DNA from 2 places in the Actinoplanes sp. NPDC049599 genome. Region 1 is predicted to be linked to the other one. Evidence: riboswitches for the same ligand, from Rfam matches in the RefSeq annotation. Region 1 holds a riboswitch; the other holds the start of a gene.
The links. Region 1 has a riboswitch for thiamine pyrophosphate ahead of thiE (thiamine phosphate synthase). Riboswitches for the same ligand answer to the same signal wherever they lie in the genome.
Positions count from the first base shown of each region.

Region 2: it holds a riboswitch for thiamine pyrophosphate, as region 1 does, so the genes downstream of both, ACIBQZ_RS26895 (ECF transporter S component) here and thiE (thiamine phosphate synthase) in region 1, are expected to answer to the same signal.

Region 1 is NZ_JBITLX010000001.1:622,942-629,870, reverse strand. Features, by position in the region: gene thiC (phosphomethylpyrimidine synthase ThiC) at 1-605, opposite strand, end outside; gene thiD (bifunctional hydroxymethylpyrimidine kinase/phosphomethylpyrimidine kinase) at 675-1,442, opposite strand; gene ACIBQZ_RS03055 (thiamine phosphate synthase) at 1,439-2,026, opposite strand; gene ACIBQZ_RS03050 (thiazole synthase) at 2,020-2,760, opposite strand; gene thiS (sulfur carrier protein ThiS) at 2,762-2,959, opposite strand; gene thiO (glycine oxidase ThiO) at 2,956-4,053, opposite strand; gene thiE (thiamine phosphate synthase) at 4,050-4,664, opposite strand; TPP riboswitch at 4,688-4,799, opposite strand; gene ACIBQZ_RS03030 (DinB family protein) at 4,980-5,483, shown strand; gene ACIBQZ_RS03025 (hypothetical protein) at 5,742-5,927, opposite strand; gene ACIBQZ_RS03020 (IS4 family transposase) at 5,956-6,929, opposite strand, start outside.
Region 2 is NZ_JBITLX010000017.1:49,772-56,700, forward strand. Features, by position in the region: gene ACIBQZ_RS26860 (metal ABC transporter ATP-binding protein) at 1-436, shown strand, start outside; gene ACIBQZ_RS26865 (metal ABC transporter permease) at 441-1,325, shown strand; gene ACIBQZ_RS26870 (ArsR/SmtB family transcription factor) at 1,322-1,639, shown strand; gene ACIBQZ_RS26875 (Fur family transcriptional regulator) at 1,636-2,043, shown strand; gene ACIBQZ_RS26880 (hypothetical protein) at 2,074-2,679, shown strand; gene ACIBQZ_RS26885 (DUF6328 family protein) at 2,657-3,202, opposite strand; gene ACIBQZ_RS26890 (alpha/beta fold hydrolase) at 3,250-4,065, opposite strand; TPP riboswitch at 4,125-4,229, shown strand; gene ACIBQZ_RS26895 (ECF transporter S component) at 4,303-4,875, shown strand; gene ACIBQZ_RS26900 (ABC transporter ATP-binding protein) at 4,878-6,275, shown strand; gene ACIBQZ_RS26905 (energy-coupling factor transporter transmembrane component T family protein) at 6,272-6,929, shown strand, end outside.

The sequences.
Region 1 (6,929 bases):
TCCAGCGCCTGGTAGATCGGCACCGTACCGATCGGCACCGCGGAGTTGCGCACGATCGCCTCGCGGGTCTCGTGGATCCGCTTGCCGGTGGACAGGTCCATCACGGTGTCGGCGCCCCACCGGGTCGCCCAGGTCAGCTTCTCCACCTCCTCGGCCACCGACGAGGTCACCGCGGACGTACCGATGTTGGCATTGATCTTCACCAGGAAGCGCGACCCGATGATCATCGGTTCGATCTCCGGGTGGTTGACGTTGGCCGGCAGCACCGCCCGCCCGGCCGCGATCTCCGCGCGCACCACCTCGGGCTCGACGTTCTCCCGGATCGCGACGAACTCCATCTCCGGCGTGACGATCCCGGCCCGCGCGTACGCGAGCTGGGTGGGCCGGGTGCCGGCCAGCGGCGTACCGGCGCCGGCCACCGGGGCGACGTCGCCGCGCTCGGCGATCCACGGACCGCGCAGCGGCGGCAGGCCCACCTCCGGGTCGCTGCCGGGACCGGACGTGTCGTAGAGCCGGACCGGCGGGTTGTCCCCGGTCAGGTCGACCTCGGCGAACGGCACCCGCAGGTCCGGGCGCGAACCCTCGACGTATACCTTGCGTCGCATAGCTACCCCAATCGGTATGAAATGGACGGCACTCGGCAGCGAAGTACCGCCGCGCGCCGGTAGAGCCCGTCAGTTGGCGAAGCCGAAGTGGTCCAGGGGTCCCGGCCCCGCGCCGAGCTTCCAGTCACGCGACCCGGCCAGCGCCCGCGCCACGTAGTCCTTCGCGCCACGCACCGCGACCGGCACCGGCTCACCGAGGCCCAGCCGCACCGCCAGCGCCGACGAGAACGTGCACCCCGATCCGTGGTTGTTGCCGCTGGGCACCGGCGCGCCGGCCAGCACCGTGGTCACCCCGTCCACGTGCACCACATCCACCGCCGACTCACTGCCGGTGACCACCACCGCCCCCGGCCCGAACGCGGCCAGCTCCGCGGCCGCGTCGGCCGCATCGTCCGTCGTGGTCACCCGCCGACCGAGCAGGGCGCCGGCTTCCTGCCGGTTCGGCGTCAGCACACAGCGGTACGCCAGCAGCGGCGTGACCGCATCGATCCCCGACAACCGGCTCCCGCTGGTGGCCACCAGCACCGGATCGACAACCAGACACGGCAACTCACCGGCCCGGGAGGCAAGCAGCTCGGCCACCGCCGGATCACCGATCATGCCGACCTTCACCGCGGCCGGCGGCAGATCGGCGAGCACCGCGTCCAGCTGAGCCGCCACCACGTCCACGGGTATCGGATGGATCGCGGTCACCCCGAGGGTGTTCTGCGCGGTGACGGCGGTGAGCACCGAGACCCCGTAAACCCCGAGAGCGGCGAACGTCTTGAGATCGGCCTGAATACCGGCGCCACCCCCGCTGTCGGAACCCGCAATGGTCAGCACCACCGCCGGCGTCACCGCCCCACCCCCGCCGCTGCCGCAGCCGCGAAGGCATCGGCCAGCGTCCGAGTCACGGCCTCAGGATCGACGGCCCGCATCACCGCGCCCAGCACCGCGATCCCGGCCGCCCCCGCGGCGGCGCACGCCGCGGCCCGTTGCGGCGAATGGACCCCGCCGAGCGCCAGCCACGACACCCCGCCGGCCAGCGTGGCCGCCCGCGCCGGTCCCAGCGGCGGCCCGTAGCCGGGCTTGGTCGGCGTCGGATAGATCGGCGACAACGTCACATAGTCCTCGGTGGTCAGTCGCGGCACGCCGTGGCAGGAACGGCCGACCAGCCCGACCTCCGCCGGCACCGGATCGGTGGCCGACAGGTGCACCGCGTCGCCACCGAGCGGGTCCGGGCCGGCGACCACCAGTCGTCCCGGCGGCACCACGGCGCGCAGAGTCTCGGCGAGGGCGCGCCTTTGGCCGTACCCCAGGTCTTTCTCACGCAGGATCACCCAGCCGGCGCCGCCGCGGACCGCGGCCGCGACCACCTCGGCGAGCGGCCGCGCCGCGAGCCGGCGATCGGTGAGCACGACAACACCGGACGGGATCACCACGCCGGCCGCCCTTCGTCCGATGTGGACGCCAGTGCGTGATAGCGCCGCGGTATCCGGCCGGCGCCGAAGGCCAGGCGCCCCGCCTGCACGGCGTGCCGCATCGCCTCAGCCATCCGCGCGGGATCGGCCGCCCGGGTGACGGCGCTGGCGACCAGCACCGCGTCGCAGCCCAGCTCCATCGCCAGCGCGGCGTCCGAGGCGGTGCCGATCCCGGCATCGAGGATCACCGGTACGTCCACACTGTCGCGGATCAGCCGGATGTGATGCGGGTTGGAGACCCCCAGTCCGGAGCCGATCGGCGCACCGGCGGGCATGACCGCCGCACACCCGGCATCGGCCAGCCGCCGCGCGAGAATCGGGTCGTCGCTGGTGTACGGCAGCACCCGGAACCCGTCCGCCACCAGCGTCTCGGCCGCCCGCAGCAGCTCAACCCCGTCCGGCAGCAGGGTCCGCTCGTCCCCGATGACCTCAAGCTTCACCAGGTCCGTCTCGAACGCGTCACGCGCCAGGTGCGCCGCCTTCACCGCATCGGCGGCGGTGTAACACCCGGCCGTGTTGGGCAGGATGCGCATGCCGAGCCGGTCGAGCATCGGCAGCAGCCCGGGCCCGGCCGCGTCGACCCGGCGCAGCGCGACGGTGACCAGCTCGGTGCCCGAGGCGACGATGGCCGCCTCCAGCGCGGCGAGACTCTCCGCGCCGCCGGTGCCCAGAATCAGCCGGGACTCGCCGAACATGTCAGCCACCCTGCGCCGCCGTGAGCACCTCGACGCGGTCGCCGTCCCGCAACCGCGCGACGGGCCACGAGGAACGCGGCACCACCTCACCGTTGACGGCGACCGCGACCCCACGCCGGGCGGTGGTCAGCTGATCGACCAGCGCCTCGACACTGACCACATCAACCTCCCGCGCGGCGCCGTTGACGGTGACCCTCATCCGAACCTCCCCGGTGCGAACGCTTCCAGCAGTGGCGCCGACTTCCCGGTCGCCACCAGCTCGGCGATCAGATCGGCGGTGACCGGGGCGAGCAGCACCCCGTTGCGGTGATGCCCGGCGGCGACGAGCACGCCACCACCGACCGCGCCGAGCACCGGCGCGTTGTCCGGCGTGGCGGGCCGATGCCGCACCACGGTCTCGACCAGCTCGCACTCCCCCAGCTCCGGCACCAGATCGGTGGCCGCCCGCAGCAGCTCGAGCACCTGCCCGGCGGACACAGTGGAATCCGCCCGCTCCTCCTGGGTGGCACCGACAACCACCTCACCGTCGGCCCGCGGCACGAGATAGACGTGCCGCCCGTCGGCCCAGCCGTTGACCACATGCCGCAGCAGCCCGGGCGCACCCCGCAACCGCAACACCAGCCCTTTCACGGGCCGCACCGGCAGACCGGTCAACGCGGCAGTCCCGGCACCAGCAGCGATGACCACGGCCCGGCCCGGCCGCGCGGCCACCAGCTCAGCCAACCGAGTGCCACCTCCCGCGCTCGGATCAGACCCGGCGGAATCCGCCTCGATGCGTCCCCGCAGCACCGCCGGCCCCAGGGCCGCGCGCAACGCCGCCACCACGCGCCGCGGATCAACCTGGCAGTCGTCCGGCGCATGCGCGCCACCCCGCACCCGCGGCGACAACCCCGGCTCCCGCTCCCGCAACGCGCTCGGCAGCAGCGGGTCCACCCCCAAACCCAACTCCCGGCGGTACGCCCAGAGCCGCCGCGCCTCGGCCAGGTCGTCGCCGGTGAGCGCGACACTCAACGTCCCCACCGAGTCGTAGCCCACCCCGATCCCGGTCTCGCGTTCCAGCTCCGCGGCGAACTCCGGCCACCGCGCGGCGGAGTCGACCAGCAGACCGGTCAGCGCTTCCTGGCCGAACCCCGCCTCACCGGCCGGCGCCAGCATCCCGGCGGCGGCGTACCAGGCCCCGTCGTCGCCCCCACCGTCGTGGACGGTCACCGCCAGACCTCGCTGCCGGCACCGCCAGGCGATCGACAGCCCGATGATGCCGCCACCGACGACCACGACCTCGGTGGCGCTCATGCCAGCACCCGCAGCAGATCCGCCGTCGCCCGCCCCGGGTCGCCGGCGGCCGCGACCGCGCCGACCACCGCCACCGCGGCCGCCCCGGCGTCGATCAGCGAGCGGGCATTGCCGGCGGTCACCCCGCCGATGGCGACGACCGGCGTGTCCGGCACGGCCGCCGCAACCGCGCCCACCGCCGCCGGCCCCAACGGCCCCGGCAACCCGGTCTTGGTGGTGGTCTCGAACGCCGGCCCGACCCCGAGGTACGAGGCTCCGGCCCGGCGGGCCGCCCGTGCCGCGGCGCTGTCCCGGCAGGTGGCGCCGAGCACTCCGGCCGGACCGAGGATCTTGCGGGCCACCGCGACGGGCAGGTCGTCCGCCCCCACGTGCCCGCCGTCGGCGCCCACTGCCAGCGCCACGTGCAGCCGGTCGTTGACCAGGCACAACACCCCGTGCGGACGGCACAGCTCCAGGACGGCGCCGGCCAGCTCGTACGCGTCCCGGTCGCTGACGTCGTCCTCGACCCGGACCTGGACCGCCAGCCGGTGGCACCCGCCCAGCCGCTCGGCGACGCCGATCGCGGCGGCCACGACCGTCAGCGGCCGCCGCCCGGGCCGGGCGTCCGTGATGACGTGAAGGTGCGGAAATGCAGGGCCCACAACACACTCCTCCCTGCGCCGGCATTACCCGGATCAGGTTCGACGGTCGAGGGCCGCGACAGCCCCCCTCTCAGCCCGGTGCACCGGACTCCCGTGGGGTTGGTTCCGAGCAGACCGTAACCCGCCTCCCGCCGTCCGTAAACCCCCGCGCTCCTCCACTGTGGGTGGTCGCGTGCTCGCGCAGCGCCCGCACGCTGCGGTAACGGTCGCGCCGGAAATCGGCAGTGACGGCCCCCACCGGAAACCGCTGTCGCCGGCCGCGACCGGCTCGGCATGATGACGGACGTGACCGCCGACCCGAGACACGAACCGCCGCAGGTGGCCGACGAGCGCGCCACGCTGACCGGCTTCCTGCAACGCCAGCGCGACACCCTGGCGCTCAAGTGCGCGGGCCTCACCCCGGCCCAGCTGCGCGAGCGCGCGATCGACCCGTCCGGCCTCAGCCTGCTCGGCCTGGTGCGGCACCTCACGCTGGTCGAGCGGAGCTGGTTCCGTGCGGTCGTCAACGGCGAGGACTGCAAGCCGCTCTGGGACCGTCCCGACTTCGGCGAGCTCGAGTTCGACCCCGACGGAGCGGAGCCCGGCGAGGCCTTCGCGGCCTGGCGGGCGGAGTGCGCCCACTCCCGGGCCGTCGTGGCCGCCGCCGAGTCCCTCGACGCGCTCGGCTACCACAACGCAGACCCGTTCTCACTGCGCTACGTGCTCACCCACATGATCGAGGAATACGCCCGCCACAACGGCCACGCCGACCTGATCCGCGAACGCCTCGACGGCACCACCGGCGAATAAACCGCCGACCGCAACCGGCGCGGTCTATTCGCTTGCCCCACCACAAACCCTGGCCTGCCCGACAGAATCCCCCGCCGTCACCACAAGCGCGGCAGCCAGACCACTCCCGCAAGGGGATCACCCAGCCCAACCTGCAACCAGGGCGCGCGCAACCAATCCCTCAGCCGCAGCAGTCTCCAATGCAAGGCGGGGGCCGGGGGCAATGCCACTTAGCCTAAGTTGATCATGTTTTTGGGCTGGGGTTTCGTGGTGGGGGTGTCACGCGGCGAGGGCCAGTGGTAGAGCGTTGGCGAGTCTGATGGTCGCGGGACGCTCGTGGCGGGTGCCGTGGTCGGTGCGGCGTTTGACGCGGTAGGAGTTGTGCCGGGCGCGTTTGACCACGCGCGGGTAGGACCGGTTGCGGCGGACCGGGTTGAGATGACGCTTCGCGGTGATACCAGCCATGATCTTGGCGAGGATCGCGGTCTGCCGGTCAGGGGGGAAATGCCGCCGAGTCGGTGACTCGGCGGCGGATGATCCGGGCGGTCCGCAGGAACTTGACCCGGTCGGGGTCGATGTCCGCGGCGGTCGCGGCCCGGCAGATCAGGGCGCTGATCGCGTAGTGGGTCAGCAAGTAGCCGTAGATCTCCTGGCGGACCAGATCCGGGCTTTTCGAGCGCAGCACCCGCCCCGGCCCCCGCAGATGGGTCTTCAACTGGTCGTTTCCGGTTTCGTGTTCCCACCGATCATGGTAGGTCTGGGCCAGGACCTGCGACGGCGCGGCGGCCACGTCGCCGATCGTGGTGATCAGGGCGATCAGTTCGTCTTTACCGTCACCGGTGCGGTCGGGCACGGTGTACTCGACCACCCGGACTCCGACCGCCCGGTCGGGATCCAGTTCCTGCCCGGCGCGGGCCGCCGCGACGAGGGCGTCGCGGGCCTTGCCCCGGATCTTCGGGTTGATCAGCACGCTGATGTACGAGCCGTCCGGTAATGCTTCGACCAGCGGCAGCCGCAGGTCCGCTTTCACCCGCCACAACAGTTGCGCCCCCGTCGCGGCGGCGGCGTTCCACGCGGTGAACGAATAGAAACCGCGGTCAGCCAGCAACAACCAGTCGGAGTCCAGCCGCGGATACAGGGTCGCGGCGAGGCTCTGCTCCGCCTGCCGCTGAGAACCGATCACCGCCGCGACCACCGCGTGTGACGCGCACTCGGCGACGGTGACCATCCGGGCCTTCGGCAACGCCGACGGATTATCGGCCGAGCCTGTGTACCCGAACGCGGCCACGTTGTCCGGGGTGTCCGGCGCGTCCCACTCGATCCCGTCGATACTCATCAACCGCCACGGCCCCAGGAACGCGCCCCGGGTCAACTCCTCGGCGACCGGCACCGCGACCTGGTCGAACACCTCGACCATCGGCTCCGGGCCCAGCCGCTGACGCGCCGAGGTGATCCCACCCGAGGTCG
Region 2 (6,929 bases), on a different contig from region 1:
CCGGGAGGCCGTGCGCACCGCGCTGGCGGACGTCGGCCTGCTGGGCCGGATCGCCGACCCGGTCGCCACCCTCTCCGGCGGTCAGCAGCAGCGCACCCTGATCGCCCGGGCCCTGGCCGGCCGCCCGGACCTGCTGGTCCTGGACGAGCCCACGGCCGGCGTCGACGCGGCCAGCCAGGACGCGTTCGCCGCGGCGCTCGGCCGGTTCGCCGGGGCCGGCGGCACGATCGTGCTGGTGGCCCACGAGCTCGGCCCGATCGAGCCGCTGATCGACAAGGCCGTGGTGGTGCACCACGGCCGGATCGCGTACGAGGGTGCGGTGCCCGAGCCCGCCGGCCACCACGCCGAGCCCGGCCACGACCATGTCCACCCGCACGCCGAGGCCGAGCAGGCCACGATCTGCGTCGCCCCTACGGATCGGATGCCGGCCGGCTAGCGTCATGGACCTTTTCCAGTACGACTTCATGGTGCGCGCCCTGATCGGCGCGCTGATCATCGGGCTGATCGCGCCGGCGCTCGGCATCTACCTGGTGCAGCGGCGGCTGTCGCTGATCGGTGACGGCATCGGGCACGTCGCGCTCACCGGCGTCGGCGTGGGCCTGCTGCTGCACCAGTCCCCCGTGCTCACCGCGGTGGTGGTCTCGGTGCTCGGCGCCGTCGGCGTGGAGCTGGTGCGCGAGCGGGGCCGCACCTCCGGGGACCTCGCCCTGGCGCTGCTCTTCTACGGCGGCATCGCGGGCGGGGTGGTGCTGGTCGGGCTCTCCGACGACAGCAGCAACGCCAACCTGATGCAGTTCCTGTTCGGCTCGCTGACCACCACCTCGCGGGAGGACCTGGCCGTCATCGCCGTGCTCGGCGTCGCGGTGCTGGTGGCGATGCTGGGGCTGCGGCAGGCGCTGTTCGCGGTCTGCAACGACGAGGAGTACGCGCGGGTGTCCGGGCTGCCGGTCCGTACCCTCAATCTGCTGATGGCCGTGACCACCGCCGTGACCGTCACGATCGCGATGCGCACCGTCGGGTTGTTGCTGGTCAGCGCGCTCATGGTGGTGCCGGTCGCGGCCGCCCAGCAGGTCACCCGCGGGTTCCGCAGCACGATGGTCACGGCCATGGTGATCGGGATGAGCGCCGCCGCCGCCGGCGTGTGGCTGGCCGGCGAGGTGGACACCGCGCCGGGTGCCACGATCGTCATCCTGGCCATCGCGGCGTTCCTCGCCATCGCGGTCGGCGCGGGCGCCTGGCGGGTGCTGCGCCGCCGGGTGATCCCGGCCGGCCAGCAGCAGGCCGAGCCGCCGGAGGTCGTGCTGCGCGAGGCTGAGCTCCGATGAGCAGTAACGTCATTCCGGTGACGACGAGCGGCTACGAGGCGTACGAGGCGGCCGGCGAACTGCTGCGCGCGTTGTCCGCGCCGATCCGGGTGGCGATCGTCGCCGAGCTCGGCGCGGGCGAACGCTGCGTGCACGAGCTGGTCGAGAAGCTGGGCGCGCCGCAGCCGCTGGTCTCGCAGCATCTGCGGGTGTTGCGCGGCGCGGGCGTGGTGCGAGGTGCACGACGCGGTCGCGAGATCGCATACTCACTCGTGGACGAACACGTCGCCCACATCGTCGCCGACGCTGTCAGCCATGCGCGGGAGGCATCATGACCGACGACACCACCGTGGTGCGCAACACCAAGCAGCGCAGTGCCGTCAGCGCCGTCCTCGCCGACGCCGAGGGCTTCAACAGCGCCCAGGACCTGCACGCCATCCTGCGGGAACGCGGCGAGCGGGTGGGCCTGACCACCGTCTACCGCACCCTGCAGGGGCTGGCCGACGCCGGCGAGATCGACGTGATGCGCCCGCCCGGCGGCGAGCACCTCTACCGCCGGTGCAGCCAGGGTCACCACCACCATCTGGTCTGCCGCTCCTGCGGGCGGGCCGTCGAGGTGGAGGGGCCGGCCGTGGAGACCTGGGCCGAGAAGGTCGCCGGCCGGCACGGCTTCGTGGACGTCTCGCACACCATGGAGATCTTCGGAACCTGCCCGGAGTGCGCGGCCAAGCGTTCCTAGGCCGGCCGTGGGACGCTGTGGCGCGTGAAGATGTACGCCGATCGGCTGCCCACCGCCGTCCGCCAGCTGCTCACCGATCTCCTGGTGGTGTTCTGGGTCTACGCCTGGATCCGGGCCGGGTTCTGGGTCAACGACATGGTCGAGAAGCTGGGCGTGCCCGGCCAGAAACTGCAGGAGGCCGGCACCGGTATCGCCGGCAACCTGGGTGACATCGGCGGCAAGGTGGGCCGGGTGCCGCTGGTCGGCGACGAGCTGACCGCGCCGTTCAACAGCGCCGCCGATGCCGCCAACTCGCTGGCCGACGCCGGCCGGCAGCAGCAGGAGGTCGTCGGCAACCTGGCGCTGGCCATGGCCCTGCTGATCGTCGCGGTGCCGCTGACGCTGGTGCTGTTCGGCTGGCTGCCGCTGCGGCTGCGCTGGATGCGCCGGGCCGCGGTGGCCGTCAAGGTCCGCAACGAGCCGGCCGGCCAGGACCTGCTGGCGTTGCGGGCCCTGGCCACCCGGCCGCTGAACGAGCTGGCGAAGCTGGGTCCGGACATCGCCCAGTCCTGGCGCAACGGCGACGCCGCGGCGGTGCAGGCGCTGGCCGCCCTGGAGCTGCGGGACCTCGGGCTCAAGCCCGCGAGGTCTCGTTAGGCTCGGCCGCCTGCGCGGCGAACTCCTCGTCGTCGTCCTCGTCGTCCTCGTCGACCCAGTTCCGGCGCGCCCACGGCACGGCGGCCCAGAAGGTCAGGAAGAACCCGGCGGCGATGCCGGTCAGCACCAGGGCCACCCAGATGTTGGTCAGGTAGTCGGTGATCAGCAGCACGCTGCTGACCATCGCGATCAGCATGAACGCCAGGCCGCCGGTGGCCATCTTGTGCGCGTAGCGGACCAGCTCCGGCTTGCGGCCCTGGCGGAACAACGCACGGTGGAACGCCACCGGCGAGATGATCATCGCGGTGGCCGCGGCCGCGGCCAGCAGGGCGACGATGTACGTGTCCTTCTGGAAGTCCGTCGTCTTCGGGAAGCCGTTGCTGAACGGCAGGGTCAGCAGGAACGCGAAGAGGATCTGCACGCCCGTCTGCGCCACCCGCAGTTCCTGCAGCAGGTCCGCGAAATTCCGGTCCCACCGCTGCTTCTCCGACTCGTGCTTGTTCCGTCGCTGCTCGGCGGCCATCGAACCTCCTTCTCGGTGGCCGCAGGGTTTCCCATCGGTGAACGGCGTCAAACGCCGATGCGGGCCAGCGCCACGTCGGCCAGTGCCCGCGGCGCCTCCTCGGGCACCCAGTGGCCGATCCCGCGCAGTGTCACGAACCGGTAGTCGGCGGTCACCCAGGTGGCGGTGGCCAGCGCCGCCGGCTTGCCGACGACCGGGTCGCCGTCGCTCCACACGTACGTGGTCGGCACGGTGATCTTGCCGACACCGGCGAGCTGACCGCGGGAGAGCGCCCGGTACCAGTTCAGCGCGGCGGTGAGCCGGCCGGGCTCGCGCATCGCCGTGGCGTACTGGGCGGCCCGGGCGCCGATCGGGCGCATCATCCGGCGCAGCGCGGTGCCGTCGGCGCCGAGCAGCAGCCGCTCGGCGGCCCGGGACCGGAACACCCCCATGTAGGCGAACCGCAGCTTCTGCGACGGCTGGTTGTGCAGGGCGACGCCGAGCCCGCGCGGGTGCGGCACCGAGACGGCGGTGAGCGTGCGCACCCGGTCGGGGTGCTCGGCGGCCAGCAACCAGCCCACCTGCGCGCCCCAGTCGTGCCCGATGACGTGCGCCTTCTCGACGCCGAGCGCGTCCAGCACGGCCACGGCGTCGGCGGTCGGCTCCGCCAGCCGGTAGTCGGCGACCGCGCCGGGCCGGGCGCCGGGTGAGTAGCCACGCTGGTCCAGGGCGTACGTCCGCAGGCCGGCGGCGTGCAGCCGGGGCAGGATCAGGTCGAACTCCCGATGGTCCTGCGGGAAGCCGTGCAGCAAAAGCACCGGGGCGCCGTCGTCCGGGCCGCCGGCGTACACGTCGAAGGTGAACCCTCTGGCCTGGATCTGCATGTGACGCCTCCTACGCTGTCCCGTACAGCCGTACGGGTGTTAAGTTCATCGAAACACATGCAATCCGACAGGGGAGCGCGCAGCGCTGAGAGTGCGGGTGACACCGCAGACCCTCGAACCTGATCTGGGTAATGCCAGCGCAGGGAGCTCGGTCTTTCTCCAGCCGCGCCGTGTCCGGGAGACGTCCCCGGCCGCGGTGCAGCGTCTCCTCCCGGTACGAGCTGGGAGGCACCACTCATGAACCACCGCTGGCGCACCATAGACATCGTCATCGCCTCGATCATCGCGGTCGCTTTCGGCGTCATCTTCTGGGCCTGGGGCCTGCTCTGGAACGGCCCGGCGGACGCCATCCCGCTGCCCGGCCGGGCCATCCTGTACGGCGTCTGGCTGGTGCCGGCCGTGCTCGGCGCCCTGGTCATCCGCAAGCCCGGCGCCGCCTTCTACACGCTGACGCTGGCCGCGCTGGTGTCGGTGGCGCTGGGCACGAGCTGGGGCTGGACCCTGGTGCTGCAGGGCCCGCTGGAGGCGGCCGCGGCCGAGCTGGTCTTCGCCGTGTTCGCGTACAAGGTGTGGAACCTGCCGGTCGCCCTGGCGGCGGCCGCCGCGGCCGGCTTCGCCGCGTCCGTCTACGACGCCTTCGTCTGGTACGGCGGGACGTCCTGGGCCACCCTGCGGCTGCCCTACATCGCGATCACCGTGGTCAGCTCCGTGCTGGTGGCGGGCCTGGGCAGCATCCTGCTGGTCCGGGCGCTGGCACAGACCGGCGTACTGGACCGGTTCGCCTCCGGCCGCGAACGCGCCGCCGTCTAATTATGGGCTCAGTGGTCCTGCGGGGGTTCGGGTGGCGGCATGCCGGGCGCAAGGCGTGGGCGGTGCGCGGGGTCGACCTGCGCATCGCGCACGGCGAACGGGTGCTGCTGCTCGGGCCCTCCGGGGCCGGCAAGTCCACCCTGCTCGCCGCGCTCGCCGGCCTGCTGCCCGACGACTCGGGTGAGGCCGAGGGCACGGTCGAGATCGACGGGCTCGACCCGCGCAAGGCCCGCGAGCGGGTCGGCATCGTGTTCCAGGACCCGCAGACCCAGCTGGTCATGGCGCGCAGCGGCGACGACGTGGCGTTCGGGCTGGAGAACCGCGGCGTGCCGGCCGCCGAGATCTGGCCCCGGGTCGACGAGGCGCTGCACCGGGTCGGCTTCGGCTACGGCCGGGACCGGCCCACCGGCGCGCTGTCCGGCGGGGAGCAACAGCGGCTGGCGCTGGCCGGCACCCTCGCGCTGCGGCCCGGCCTGCTGCTGCTCGACGAGCCGACCGCGAACCTGGACCCGGCCGGCGCCGCGCTGATCCGGTCGGCCATCGCCCGGGCGCTCGACCAGGACACCACGCTGATCGTCGTGGAGCACCGGGTCGCGGAAGCGCTCCCGCTGGTCGACCGGGTGGTGGTGCTGGAGCCGGGCGGCGGGGTGCGCGCGGACGGCCCGCCGGGCACGGTCTTCGGCGCGCACGGCGACCGCCTGGCGGCGGAGGGGGTCTGGGTGCCGGGTCACCCGGTCGCCCCCCGCAAGGCCGTCACCGGTCCCGGTGCTCCCCTGGTACGCGCGGAAGCCGTCACCCTGCGGCACCGTCTCCCGGCCGCCACGCTGACCGCCCGGGCCGGCGAGGTGCTGGCCGTCACCGGTCCCAACGGCGCCGGCAAGTCCACTCTCGCGTTGCTGCTCGGCGGGCTGCTCAAGCCCACCTCGGGCACGGTCGACGCGGGACCGGGCGGGCCGCCGTACCGGTGGCGGGCGGTTGAGCTGACCACCCGGATCGGCTCGGTCTTCCAGGACCCGGAGCACCAGTTCGTCACCCACCGGGTCGCCGACGAGCTGGCCCTCGGCCCGCGCCGGATCGGCCGCACCGAGGCCGAGGTGAGCGGGATCGTCGACGAGCTGCTCCAGCGGCTGCGGCTGGACAAGCTGGCCGGCGCGAACCCGCACACCCTCTCCGGCGGCGAGGCGCGGCGGCTGAGCGTCGCCACCGCCCTGGCCACCGCGCCCCGGCTGCTGGTGCTCGACGAGCCCACCTTCGGCCAGGACCGGCGCACCTGGATCGAGCTGGTCGACCTGCTGGCCCGGCTCCGCGACGACGGCCACGGCATCGTCGCGGTCACCCACGACGAGGACTTCGTGGCGGCCCTCGCCGACTCGATCCACCGGCTGGAACGGGCCGCATGACGCTGACCCTGCCGACCTTCGAGGCCAGCACGGCACCGCTCGCGCGGCGCAACCCGGTCGCCAAGCTCGCCGCCGCGGTGCTGTTCAGCGGCCCGCTGATCGCGACCCTGGACCCGCTGACCCCGACCATCGCCCTGGCGGTCGAGCTGGCGGTGCTGCCGCTCTTCGGCGTCCGGTACGGCACCCTGTTCCGGCGCGCCTGGCCGCTGGTGCTGGCCGCCGCCGGCATCGTGATCACGCTGGTGCTGTTCGCCGCCGAGCGCACCGGCGCGACGCTGGCGACGCTGGGGCCGTTCGCGGTGACGACCGGGGTGCTGGTCACCGCGCTGGGCATGGTGCTGCGGGTCTTCGCGATCGCGCTGCCGGGCATCATCGTGTTCGCCACCACCGACCCCACCGACCTGGCCGACGCCCTGGTGCAGAACGTCCGGGCCCCGGCCCGGTTCGCGATCGGCGCGCTGGCCGCGTTCCGGCTGGTGCCGCTGCTCGGTCAGGAGTGGCAGATGCTCAGCCTGGCCCGCCGGGCCCGCGGCATCGACGCCGGCCACAGCCCGGCGGCCCGGCTGCGGCTGTTCGTGTCGACCGCGTTCGCCCTGCTGGTCGGGGCGATCCGGCGGGGCACCCGGCTGGCGGTGGCGATGGACGCGCGCGGCT